Regions from separate parts of the Pantoea sp. GABEPS69 genome, predicted to be linked through region 3. Evidence: predicted binding sites of a transcription regulator. Region 3 holds the regulator's gene; each other region holds the start of a gene.
What was found. Region 3 encodes CRP, which controls carbon source genes, mostly activating them, when cyclic AMP is high. Its sites were predicted from a motif close to ATGTGANNNNNNTCACAT; they were not measured.

Region 1 (4,320 bases), 1.7 Mb from region 3:
TATTGCGCGTGCCGATAACCCAGGCGGCGATGCGGTTAATCGAGGCGTCGAAGAAGTCGAGGCCGATATGCACCTTGTCGAACAGCTGGTGGCGCACGATTTCGCTGGCGATCGCCTGGGTTTCATCGTCGAGCAGCACCACATGGTCGCTGTCCCAGCGCACCGGACGGCTGACGTGCAGCAGCAGGCGCGGCACATAGAGCATGGCGGTGGAGATCTTGTCGGAGATCACCTCGGTCGGATGGAAGTGGCCAGCGTCCAGCGTCAGCGCGGTCTGACGGCTGGTGGCGTAGCCCATAAAGAACTCATTGGAGCCGACGGTGTAGCTTTCCGCGCCGATGCCGAACAGCTTGCTCTCGACCGCGTCGATATGGTGCTGCGGGCTGAGCTTCTCGGCGATCACCTCATCCAGCGCGCTCAGCAGCCGCTGACGCGGCGCCAGCCGATCCACGGTGAGATCTTTCATGCCGTCCGGCACCCAGATATTCATCACCGACGGCGTGCCGAGCTGCTCGCCAAAGTGAGCCGATACGCGACGGCTCGCCTTGCAGTGATCGATCCAGAACTGGCGGATCGCCTTGTCGGCGTGCGACAGGGTAAATCCGTCGGCGCTCAGCGGATGCGAAAAGCAGCTCGGGTTGAAATCGAGCCCCAGCTTCTGCTGCTTCGCCCACTCCACCCAGTTAGCGAAGTGCTTCGGCTCGATGGCGTCGCGGTCCACCGGCGACTCGCTCTCCAGATAAATGGCGTGCAGGTTCAGACGTTTGGGGCCTGGGATCAGCGACATCGCTTTTTCCAGGTCGGCGCGCAGCTCAGCGGCGTTGCGCGCTTTGCCGGGATAATTGCCCGTCGCCTGAATGCCGCCGGTCAGCGCGCCCTGCGGATTCTCAAAGCCGCGCACGTCGTCACCCTGCCAGCAGTGCATGGAGACGGGGACGCTATCCAGGCGCGCCATCGCCTGTTCGACATCCACGCCGATATCGGCATAACGTTGTTTAGCCAGCTCAAAGGCTTGCTCAATCAGCTTTGTCATATGCGAGTTCCTTAGCAGGCTGACTCAGCGCCGAAAAGCGTGCCTGACAGGCACGAAAGGCGCTGTTGGTCAGCGGTTCAAATGTCTTCAGAGGGAAGTTGTTTTCTACGCAGCGGCGGAAATCCGCCACGTCGGTCAGTTCGCCTAAGGCGATAAGCTGGCAGCCGACGTTGCCCAGCGTCGAGGCTTCGACCGGCCCGGCCAGCACCGGAATTTCGCAGGCGTCGGCGCAGAGCTGGTTGAGAAACTGGTTCTGGCTGCCGCCGCCCACCACGTGCAGCTGGCGAAACGCGCCGCCGCGCAGCGTGGCCAGCTCGTCAATCACCTGGCGGTAGAGCAGCGCGAGGCTGTCGAAAATACAGCGCGCCAGCGCGGCGGCGGACTGCGGCACCGCCATATGCTGTTCGGCGCAGGCGTTCTGAATTTCGTTGACCATGCTGTCGGGATTAATAAAGCGCGCGTCGTTGGGATTAATCAGCGCGCGACAGGCCGGCTCTTTCGCCGTCTCGGCGATCAGCGCGCAGAGATCGTCGATTTGCAGCTCGGCGCAGACCCGCTGCAGCAGCCAGAGACCCATAATGTTTTTCAGCACGCGATAGCCTTCGGCGCCGCCCTCATTGGTGATGTTGGCTTTAAGCGCATTCGCGGAGGCGTAAGGCAGCAGGCTTTCGAATCCCATCAGCGACCAGGTACCGGAGCTGAGATAGGCCGCGTTGTCCTGGGTCAGCGGCGTGGCGAGCACCGCGCTGGCGGTATCGTGGGTGGTGACGGCGATAACCGGGATCTCGACGCCGCGGGCGTTCTGCCAGCAGCCGATAACATTGCCCGGCGACGTCGGTTTGCCAAACCAGGCGGGCGACGCGCCCGCCCAGGCAAGCAGTTCGGCGTCCCACTCGCCGCTTTCGATATTCAGCAGCTGCGTGGTGGTGGCGTTGGTGTACTCCCAGTTGAGCTTGCCCGTCAGGCGATAGTGCAGGTAGTCGGGGATCATCAGCGCGTGGGCGACCTTCTCTTTCCAGTCCGGCTGCTGCTGGCTCAGGGCGCGGAACTGATAAAGCGTATTGAACGGCAGAAACTGAATGCCGGTGCGGGCGTAGATCGCCTCTTTGCCCAACTCGCGCAGCGCCTGCTCCATCACGCCGTGGGTGCGTTTGTCGCGATAGCTCACCGCTTCGCCGACGCGGTTGCCCGCTTTATCCAGCAGCACCATATCGACGCCCCAGGTGTCGATGCCGATGCTGTCCGGCACGATGTTCTCCTCATCCAGCTGCGCCAGCCCGGCGCGGATTTCGCGCTCCAGATGATCGAGATCCCAGCAGTCATAGCCGGCGCGACGTTCGCGACGGCTGGCGAAACGACGCACCTCGCGCAGATCGATTTGCTGTGATGCGGCGTCCCACCGGGCGAGCATCACGCGTCCGCTGGATGCGCCCAAATCAACCGCAACGATATTTCGCTTACTCATGGCCCGTTCTTCCTTAGATATGATGTTGACAGAGTAGGAACCTTGAGCGCGCGCCACCTTCCTCGTACTGCCAGCGCCGCAACGCCGCTGGCAGGTTTGCAAAGAAGTTCGTGAGAGAGATCACAGAGGCGTAAGGGCGCGGGATGTGAGCTTCGCCTCAATTCTTTTAACTGGTGGGAATATCTTGAAAAAAAAGCGAATTTCCTGCGCTTCGCGGTTGAAAATTCAAGGTCAGTCGCGCGGGCGCTGAGTAGACTCGGTTACGCTTTTGTTAAACGACCGAGGCTCCAATGACGATTTTACACAGCGCCGATTTCTTCCCTCAGGGCGACTACGCCATCGCTATCGAACCCCGGGTGCCGCAGCAGGCGTTTCCCGAACATCACCACGACTTTCATGAAATCGTGCTGGTGGAACAGGGTTCGGGGATTCACGTTTTCAATGGACAGCCGCAAACGCTGTGCGCCGGCTGCGTCTGCTTCGTGCGCGATCACGATCGCCATCTGTATGAACAGACGGAGAATCTCTGCCTGACCAACGTGCTTTACCGCAGCCCGGGCGCGTTTCGCTTTCTCTCGGGACTGCAGGCGCTGCTGCCGAACGATCAAGACGGCAGCTACGCCTCGCACTGGCGGATAAATCATAAAGTCATGACGCAGGCGCTGGATGTGGTGGCGAAGATGCGGCAGGATGATGGCTGGTCGCTGGAGAAGCAGGCGCGACAGGAGCAGCTCTTTTTGCAGCTGCTGGTTTTGCTGCGCGAAGCGTGCCGCAACGAACAGGCGCAGGATCAGGAGGCGCGCCTGCACCGCCTGCTCGACTGGCTTAACGATCACTACAGTGAAGAAATTTTGTGGGAAGCGCTGGCTGACCGCTTTTCGCTGTCGCTGCGCACGCTGCACCGTCAGATGAAGCAGCAGACCGGCAGCACGCCGCAGCGCTATCTGAACCGCCTGCGTCTGCTGCAGGCGCGTCACCTGCTGCGCCATAGCGATCTGCGCATCACCGATATCGCCTTTCAGTGCGGCTTCGGCGACAGCAACCATTTCTCCACCCTGTTTCGGCGTGAATTTGGCTGCGCCCCGCGAGCGGAGCGCCAGCAGATGATGTAAAAGGAGCAAGCGATGACGCTGATACTGAGTCGGGACGACTATTTTGCCGCCCCAGGCCTGCCGGTTACGGTGGCTGAACGTATGCCGCAACCCTCTTTTCCCCCTCACCGGCATGAGTTTAGCGAAATTGTCATCGTCTGGCGCGGCAACGGCCTGCATATTCTTAACGATCGCCCCTGGCTAATTACCTGCGGCGACGTCTTCTATATCCGCGACCAGGATTGCCACAGCTACGACAGCGTCAACGATCTGGTGCTGGATAATATTCTTTACTGCCGCGATCGCTTCGGTCTGGCTCTCGACTGGACACAACTCTTGCCGCCGCAGGGCGTCGACGCGCCGGGCTGCTGGCGGCTGACCACGCGCGGCATGGCGCTGGCGCGCGGCGTCATCAGCCAGCTGGAGCGCGAGAGCCGTAAGAGCGATTCGCTCTCTATTCAGCTGACGGAAGCGCTCTTTTTGCAGCTGGCGTTGATCCTGCGTCGTCACGGCTATGCGGCGGATCGCCCCTGGGCGCTGCCGGAGGGGGAACAGCTCGATCTGCTGATGTCGGCGCTGCAGGGCGCGGTGGCGCGTCCCTTCGACCTGGCGACGTTTTGTCAGCAGAATTCGCTGAACGAGCGCGCGCTAAAGCAGCTGTTTCGTCAGCAGACCGGCATGACGGTCGGCCATTACCTGCGCCAGCTACAGCTCTGTCAGGCGAAGCATCT
Region 2 (4,320 bases), 1.8 Mb from region 3:
TGCGTGGTGCTGTTCAACCCGCAAAACGGCACCTGTTTCGCCTCTTTCGGCGCGCATCCCGATTTCGGCGTCGCCCTTGAGCGTACCGTTACCGAACTGCTACAGGGCCGCAGCCTGAAAGATCTCGACGTCTTTACGCCGCCGACCTTCGACGATGAAGAAGTTGCCGAGCATGCCAACCTCGAGACGCACTTTATCGACTCCAGCGGCCTTATCTCCTGGGATCTGTTCAAAGAGAAAGCGGACTACCCCTTTGTCGACTGGTCGTTCAGCGGCACGACCCAGGAAGAGTTCGCCACCCTGATGGCGATCTTCCGTGAGGAAGATCAGGAAGTCTATATTGCGGATTACGATCATCTGGGCGTCTACGCCTGCCGTATTATCGTGCCGGGCATGTCCGATATCTATCCGGCGGAAGATTTGGTGCTGGCGAACAACAATATGGGCGCGGGCCTGCGCGACACGCTGCTGGCGCTGCCTGCCAGCAACTGGAATCCGGAAGAGTATCTCGACCTGATCGCCCAGCTGGATGAGGAAGGCCATGACGACTTTACCCGCGTGCGCGAACTGCTGGGCCTGGCGAGCGGCAAGGACAACGGCTGGTACACGCTGCGCATCGGCGAGCTGAAGGCGATGCTGGCGCTGGCCGGCGGCGACCTGGATCAGGCGCTGATCTGGACCGAATGGACCATGGAGTTCAACGGTTCGATCTTTTCGCCGGAACGCGCCAACTACTACCGCTGCCTGCAGACGCTGCTGCTGCTGGCGATGGAAGATGAGCGCGACCCGCTGCAGTATCATCACGCCTTCACGCGCATGTACGGCGCGGAGGCGCTGGAAGCGGCGTCGGCGGCCATCAGCGGCGAAGCCCCCTTCTACGGTCTGCAGGCCGTCGACGACGATCTCAAAGCCTTCCCGGCGCACCAGGCGCTGCTGCAGGCTTATGAAAAACTTCAGGCGGCAAAGCGTCTTTACTGGAAAAAGTAATTAACATATCCAGTCGCAAAAGGCTGAGTTGAATAGCTATGGCGTCAATATTATTGACGCCATTTTTTTATCATGGGCACTATCTTTCATTATTTCTAATCGATTATCGCTCTATTTTTTTAACACTTCTGACTGACTTTACGACATTCATTAACAATATGCGTCGCTGGCCACCGCTAAGCTTTAAAATAAAATTGTAAAGTTTAAAAATTATTTATTTATTTAAATTCAATTAATTGCGTAAAATTTACCGTTTCCTGCTTCGTTCCACCCCGCTGTCTTCTGGTCAAATATGATCCAGATCAAATCCTGTCCTATACTCCTTTGTTAGTATTTTTCCAGACATCTTTTGGAGAGCGTTAGTGTGAAAGCTGACAACCCTTTTAATCTGTTATTACCGGCCGCAATGGCCAAAGTGGCGGAAGATGCTGGAGTTTATAAAGCCACTAAACATCCCTTAACCACTTTTTTCCTTGCCATTACCGCCGGCGTTTTTATTTCCATCGCGTTTGTTTTTTATATCACTGCGACCACCGGCACCGCAGGCATGCCTTATGGCGTGGCGAAGCTTATCGGCGGCATCTGCTTCTCGCTGGGGCTGATTCTGGTGGTGGTATGCGGCGCCGATCTCTTTACTTCCACCGTGCTGATTGTCGTCGCGAAAGCGAGCGGACGCATTACCTGGGGCCAGCTGGCGCGCAACTGGATCAACGTCTATTTCGGCAACCTCGTCGGCGCGCTGTTTTTCGTCGCCCTGATCTGGTTCGCCGGCGAGCATATGACGGCGAACGGCACATGGGGTTTGAATGTGCTGCAAACCGCCGATCATAAAATGCATCACAGCTTTATTGAAGCCGTCTGCCTGGGCACGCTGGCGAACCTGATGGTCTGCCTGGCGGTCTGGATGAGCTATTCCGGCCATAGCCTGACGGATAAAACCCTGGCGATGATTCTGCCGGTCGCCATGTTCGTTGCCAGCGGCTTCGAACACAGCATCGCCAATATGTTCCTTATTCCGTTAGCGATCGTCATTCGCGATTTTTCTGGCCCGGCTTTCTGGCAAGCCGCCGGCGCCAGCGCCGATCAGTTTCAGGCGCTTACGCCCGTCAACTTTATTATCGACAACCTGATTCCGGTCACGCTCGGCAACATCATCGGCGGCGGTCTGCTGGTTGGGTTGACCTACTGGGTGATCTATTTACGCAACGGTTCTACCGCACATTAATGATTCTGACCGACGCCGCGTAGCTGGCGGCGCCAACGTAACGTCTTCTTAGATAAGGCAGGTATATCATGACCGATCTGAATACAAAACAGGCTGCGGCCTGGGAAGGGTTCGCCGAGGGCGAATGGCAGAACAGCGTCAACGTTCGCGATTTTATTCAAAGGAACTACACGCCGTATGAGGGCGATGAGTCCTTCCTTGCAGGCGCGACCGAAGCGACCACTAAACTGTGGAACGACGTGCTGGAAGGTATCAAAATTGAAAACCGCACCCATGCCCCCGTCGATTTCGACACCGATCTCGCCTCGACCATTACCGCGCACGACGCCGGCTATATCAATAAATCGCTGGAAAAAATCGTCGGCTTGCAGACTGAAGCTCCGCTGAAACGCGCCATTATCCCGTTCGGCGGCATCAAAATGGTGGAAGGCTCCTGTAAGGTTTACGGCCGTGAGCTGGACCCTACGCTGAAAAAAATCTTCACCGAATACCGTAAAACCCATAACCAGGGCGTGTTCGACGTCTATACCCAGGACATCCTGCGCTGCCGTAAATCGGGCGTGCTGACCGGTCTGCCGGACGCCTACGGCCGCGGCCGCATTATCGGCGACTATCGCCGCGTTGCTCTCTACGGCATCGACTTCCTGATGCAGGACAAGCTGGCCCAGTTCCATTCGCTGCAGAACGATCTGGAAAACGGCGTTAACCTGGAAGCCACCATCCGTCTGCGCGAAGAGATCGCCGAACAGCATCGCGCGCTGGCCCAGATCAAAGAGATGGCCGCCAAATATGGCTGCGATATCTCTGGTCCGGCGACCAACGCGCAGGAAGCGGTACAGTGGACCTACTTCGGCTATCTCGCCGCGGTGAAATCGCAGAACGGCGCCGCGATGTCCTTCGGCCGCGTGTCTACCTTCCTGGACATCTATATCGAACGCGATATGCAGGCAGGTAAACTCACCGAAGAGCAGGCGCAGGAGCTGATTGACCATCTGGTAATGAAGCTGCGTATGGTGCGCTTCCTGCGTACGCCAGAATATGACGAACTCTTCTCCGGCGACCCGATCTGGGCAACGGAATCGCTGGCGGGCATGGGCGTCGACGGTCGTACGCTGGTTACGAAAAGCACCTTCCGTTTCCTGAATACCCTTTACACCATGGGTCCATCTCCGGAACCAAACATGACCATTCTGTGGTCAGAAAAACTGCCGGTGAACTTCAAGAAATATGCCGCTAAAGTCTCCATCGATACCTCGTCTCTGCAGTATGAGAATGACGACCTGATGCGTCCAGACTTTAACAATGACGACTACGCCATCGCCTGCTGCGTCAGCCCAATGATTGTCGGCAAACAGATGCAGTTCTTCGGCGCGCGCGCCAACCTGGCGAAAACCCTGCTGTACGCAATCAACGGCGGCATGGATGAAAAAATGAAAATGCAGGTAGGCCCGAAAGAGGCGCCTGTAATGGACGACGTGCTCGATTTCGATACCGTTATGGCGCGTATGGACCACTTCATGGACTGGCTGGCGAAACAGTATGTGACCGCGCTGAACATCATCCACTACATGCATGATAAGTACAGCTACGAAGCTTCGCTGATGGCACTGCACGATCGCGATGTCTATCGCACCATGGCCTGCGGTATCGCCGGTCTGTCAGTGGCTGCCGATTCGCTCTCTGCAATCAAATACGCCAAAGTGAAACCGGTCCGCGACGAAGACGGCCTGGCGGTCGACTTTGAAATCGAAGGCGAATATCCGCAGTTTGGTAATAACGATCCGCGCGTCGATGACCTGGCCTGCGACCTGGTTGAACGTTTCATGAAAAAAATTCAGAAACTCACCACCTACCGCAACGCCGTACCGACGCAGTCTGTGCTGACCATTACCTCTAACGTGGTTTACGGTAAGAAAACCGGTAATACACCGGATGGTCGTCGCGCTGGCGCGCCTTTCGGTCCAGGCGCCAACCCGATGCACGGCCGCGATCAGAAAGGCGCCGTCGCCTCGCTGACCTCCGTGGCTAAACTGCCCTTCGCCTACGCGAAAGATGGTATCTCCTATACCTTCTCTATCGTGCCGAACGCGCTGGGTAAAGACGACAAC
Region 3 (4,320 bases):
CAGCCGGATCGGCTCTCAGCCAGTACCACCTATCAACTCACGCCACATGGCGGACACGTTGGCTTTGTCGGCGGCACGCTGCGTCAACCGCAGATGTGGCTCGAGCAGCGTGTGCCGCAGTGGCTTACACAGTGGCTCTCATCATGATTATTCCCTGGCAACAGCTCGATCCCGACACCCTTACCAACTTGATCGAAGCCTTTGTGCTGCGTGAAGGCACCGACTATGGCGAGCAGGAGCGCAGCCTGGCGCAAAAGGTGGCCGACGTGCGCCGCCAGCTGGAGCGCGGCGACGTGGTGCTGGTCTGGTCGGAACTGCATGAAACCATCAATATCATGCCGCGCAGCGAATTCCGCGGCTGATGCGTCGAGGCGCTTTTCGTGTTAACAATGCTCATCGCCCGACTTCACAGGGAGCTTTTCCATGTCAGCACGACACCCGATTATTGCGGTAACCGGCTCCAGCGGCGCCGGCACCACCACCACCAGCCTGGCGTTTCGTAAAATTTTCCAGCAGCTCAATCTGCACGCCGCCGAGCTGGAGGGCGACAGCTTCCACCGCTATACGCGGCCGGAAATGGATATGGCTATCCGCAAGGCGCGCGATTTAGGGCGCCACGTTAGCTATTTCGGCCCGGAAGCCAACGACTTCGGCCTGCTGGAGCAGACCTTTATCGACTACGGCAATGCGGGCAAAGGCCAGTCGCGCAAATATCTGCACACCTACGACGAAGCGGTGCCCTGGAACCAGGTGCCGGGCACGTTTACGCCGTGGCAGCCGCTGCCGGAGAATACCGACGTGCTGTTTTACGAAGGGCTGCACGGCGGCGTCGTCACGCAGCAGCATAACGTGGCGGAAAAAGTCGATCTGCTGGTGGGCGTGGTGCCGATCGTCAACCTGGAGTGGATCCAGAAGCTGGTGCGCGACACCGGCGAGCGCGGCCACTCGCGCGAGGCGGTGATGGACTCGGTGGTGCGCTCAATGGAGGATTACATCAACTTCATTACGCCGCAGTTTTCACGCACCCACATTAACTTCCAGCGCGTCCCGACCGTCGATACCTCGAACCCGTTCGCCGCGCGCGAAATTCCGTCGCTGGACGAGAGCTTCGTGGTAATTCACTTTCGCGGGCTGGAGCATATCGACTTTCCCTATCTGCTGGCGATGCTGCAGGGCTCATTTATTTCGCATATCAATACGCTGGTGGTGCCGGGCGGCAAGATGGGGCTGGCGATGGAGCTGATTATGGCGCCGCTGGTGCAGCGGCTGATGGAAGGCAAACAGATCGCCTGACCAGGACTGGTCAGGCGCGGGTGCGCTTTTTTACAGCGCGACCACTTCATAGCTGTGGGTCATCTCTACGCCTTTGCCCAGCATTAACGCCACCGAACAGTATTTCTCCGCCGAGAGATCCACCGCGCGCGCCACCGCTTTATCGCTCAGCGCCTTGCCGGTCACCACAAAATGCAGATTGATATGGGTAAACAGGCGCGGCGCCTCTTCGCGACGCTCCGAGGTCAGTTTCACCTCGCAGTCCACCACATCGTTGCGGCCTTTTTGCAAAATAGAGACCACGTCGATGGCGCTACAGCCGCCCGCGGCCATCAGCACCATCTCCATTGGACTGGGCGCTTTATCACCGGAGTTACCGTCCATCAGGATCTGATGTCCCGACGCCGACTCGCCGAGAAAGGTTAATCTTTCGACCCACTTCACTCTTGCCTGCATGTTTCCACCTCGAGAATAGCCTGTTTGCCGCCAGAGTACGCGTTCACCTGGCAAACAGCAATCCAGAGTAATCCCCCCTTTGCTGAAGCGAGACAACAGAAGACAGTCGGCAAAAGCTGTGCTACAAACAGTGCTGAAAATAGTTCGTTCTGTTAGGGACGAAGACGGGACACATCAAGCGCCTGGCGCAAAATAAGGCCCGAATAATCTCCTTTAGGGGAAACGCTTGAAGCTTTCATCGCCTGGCAGGGATTAATCCCCCCGCGTTTTGGGCACGATTACAACAGAGGATAATAGCGAATGGTTCTCGGCAAACCGCAAACAGACCCTACACTCGAATGGTTCCTGTCCCATTGCCATATTCACAAATATCCATCCAAAAGTACGCTGATTCATCAGGGTGAGAAGGCTGAAACCCTCTACTACATCGTGAAAGGTTCCGTGGCGGTGCTGATCAAAGATGAAGAGGGCAAAGAGATGATCCTCTCTTACCTGAATCAGGGTGATTTTATCGGCGAGCTTGGCCTGTTTGAAGAAGGTCAGGAGCGCAGCGCCTGGGTACGCGCGAAAACCGCGTGCGAAGTAGCGGAAATTTCCTACAAGAAATTCCGTCAGCTTATCCAGGTGAATCCGGATATTTTAATGCGTCTCTCTTCGCAGATGGCGCGCCGTCTGCAGGTTACATCGGAAAAAGTGGGCAATTTAGCTTTCCTCGACGTGACCGGACGTATTGCACAAACCCTGCTTAACCTGGCGAAGCAGCCAGACGCCATGACGCATCCCGACGGCATGCAAATCAAAATTACTCGTCAGGAAATTGGCCAAATCGTTGGTTGCTCGCGCGAAACCGTGGGCCGCATTTTGAAAATGTTGGAAGACCAGAATCTGATTTCCGCACACGGCAAAACCATTGTCGTTTACGGCACCCGCTGATTTCCTCTCACTCACGGCGTGATGTCACCGTCACGCCGTTACTGCTTTTAGTGAAGTGATGTGGCGTCGAATCATCTATCACCCCGAAGTTAACTATGCCCTGCGGCAGACGCTGGTGCTCTGCATTCCGGTGGCGCTCGGCTGGCTGTTCGGCGATCTGCAAAAAGGCCTGCTCTTCTCTCTGGTTCCCGCCTGCTGCAACGTCGCGGGTCTGGATACGCCCCATAAGCGCTTCTTCAAACGTCTCATCGTCGGCGGCTCGCTGTTCGCGCTCGGCAGCTTTCTGATCCAGCTATTAACCCTGAAAGGGGTGCCGCTGCCTGCCGTGCTCTTCGCCCTGCCGCTGCTGCTGGGCGTCACCGGCGAAATCAGCCCGCTGCACGGCCGCCTGCTCTCCGGCACGCTGGTGGCGGCCATCTTTACCCTGAGCCTGATCGGCCGCATGCCGATCTATGTGCCGCCGCTGCTCTATATCGGCGGCACGCTCTGGTACGGACTCTTCAACTGGTTCTGGTTCTGGCTGTGGAAAGAGCAGCCGATGCGCGAAACCCTGAGCCTGATCTACCGCGAGCTGGCGGACTACTGCGACGCGAAATATACCCTGCTGACCCAGCTTACCGACCCGGAAAAGGCGCTGCCGCCGCTGCTGGCGCGTCAGCAGAAAGCGGTCGATCTGATCAACACCTGCTATCAGCAGATGCATATGCTCTCCGCCAGCCGCGACAACAGCCACAAGCGGCTGACGCGCGCGTTTCAGGTGGCGCTCGACCTGCAGGAGCATATCTCCGTCAGCCTGCATCAGCCGGAAGAGGTGCAGAAGCTGGTGGAGCGCAGCCATGCGGAAGCGGTGATCCGCTGGAACGCCAAAATCATCTCGGCGCGGCTGCGCGCGCTGGCCGACGCCATTCTTTACCATCAGTTGCCGAGTCGTTTCGATATGGAGAAGCCGCTCGGCGCGCTGGAGAAGATCGCCCGTCAGCATCCCGATAATCCGGTGGGCCACTTCTGCTACTACCACTTCAGCCGCATCGCGCGCGTACTGCGCACGCAAAAACCGCTCTACCAGCGCGACCTGATGACCGATCGCCAGCGCCGCCTGCCGCTGCTGCCCGCGCTGCGCAGCTATCTGTCGCTAAAGTCCGCCGCGCTGCGCACCGCGGCGCGCTTCGCCGTGATGCTGATGTTCGGCAGCGCGCTGGCGATGCTGTTCGATATTCCCAAGCCCTACTGGATCCTGATGACCATTATGTTCGTCAGCCAGAACGGCTACAGCGCCACGCGGGTGCGCATCCAGCACCGGGCGCTGGGCACCTTCGTCGGCCTGGCGATCGCCGCCGCCTCGCTGCGCTTCGCGGTGCCGGAATCGCTGGTGCTGCTGTTTATGCTGGTGGTGACGCTGGTGAGCTATCTGGTGACGCGTAAATATTACGGCTGGTCGATGATCGGCTTTACCGTGACGGCGGTCTACTCGCTGCAGCTGCTGTCGCTGAACGGCGCGCAGTTTTTACTGCCGCGCCTGATGGACACGTTAATGGGCTGCCTGATCGCCTTCGGCGGCATGCTGTGGCTGTGGCCGCAGTGGCAGAGCGGGCTGCTGCGTCAAAACGCCCACGACGCGCTGGAAACCTATCAGGATGCGCTGCGGCTGCTGCTGGGGCC

Region 1: rhaS (HTH-type transcriptional activator RhaS) is a predicted target of CRP. The motif match lies at 2,642-2,659, and genes of this name have one in related genera.
Region 2: focA (formate transporter FocA) is a predicted target of CRP. The motif match lies at 1,278-1,295, and genes of this name have one in related genera.

Annotation. Positions count from the first base shown of each region.
Region 1 covers NZ_CP118618.1:2,034,475-2,038,794, reverse strand. The annotation lists gene PVE98_RS10035 (L-rhamnose isomerase) at 1-1,033, opposite strand, end outside; gene rhaB (rhamnulokinase) at 1,017-2,498, opposite strand; gene rhaS (HTH-type transcriptional activator RhaS) at 2,789-3,610, shown strand; gene rhaR (HTH-type transcriptional activator RhaR) at 3,623-4,320, shown strand, end outside.
Region 2 covers NZ_CP118618.1:2,650,616-2,654,935, forward strand. The annotation lists gene ycaO (30S ribosomal protein S12 methylthiotransferase accessory factor YcaO) at 1-987, shown strand, start outside; gene focA (formate transporter FocA) at 1,352-2,212, shown strand; gene pflB (formate C-acetyltransferase) at 2,281-4,320, shown strand, end outside.
Region 3 covers NZ_CP118618.1:305,173-309,492, reverse strand. The annotation lists gene PVE98_RS01400 (hydrolase) at 1-147, shown strand, start outside; gene PVE98_RS01395 (YheU family protein) at 144-362, shown strand; gene PVE98_RS01390 (phosphoribulokinase) at 424-1,293, shown strand; gene PVE98_RS01385 (OsmC family protein) at 1,324-1,728, opposite strand; gene crp (cAMP-activated global transcriptional regulator CRP) at 2,029-2,661, shown strand; gene PVE98_RS01375 (YccS/YhfK family putative transporter) at 2,720-4,320, shown strand, end outside.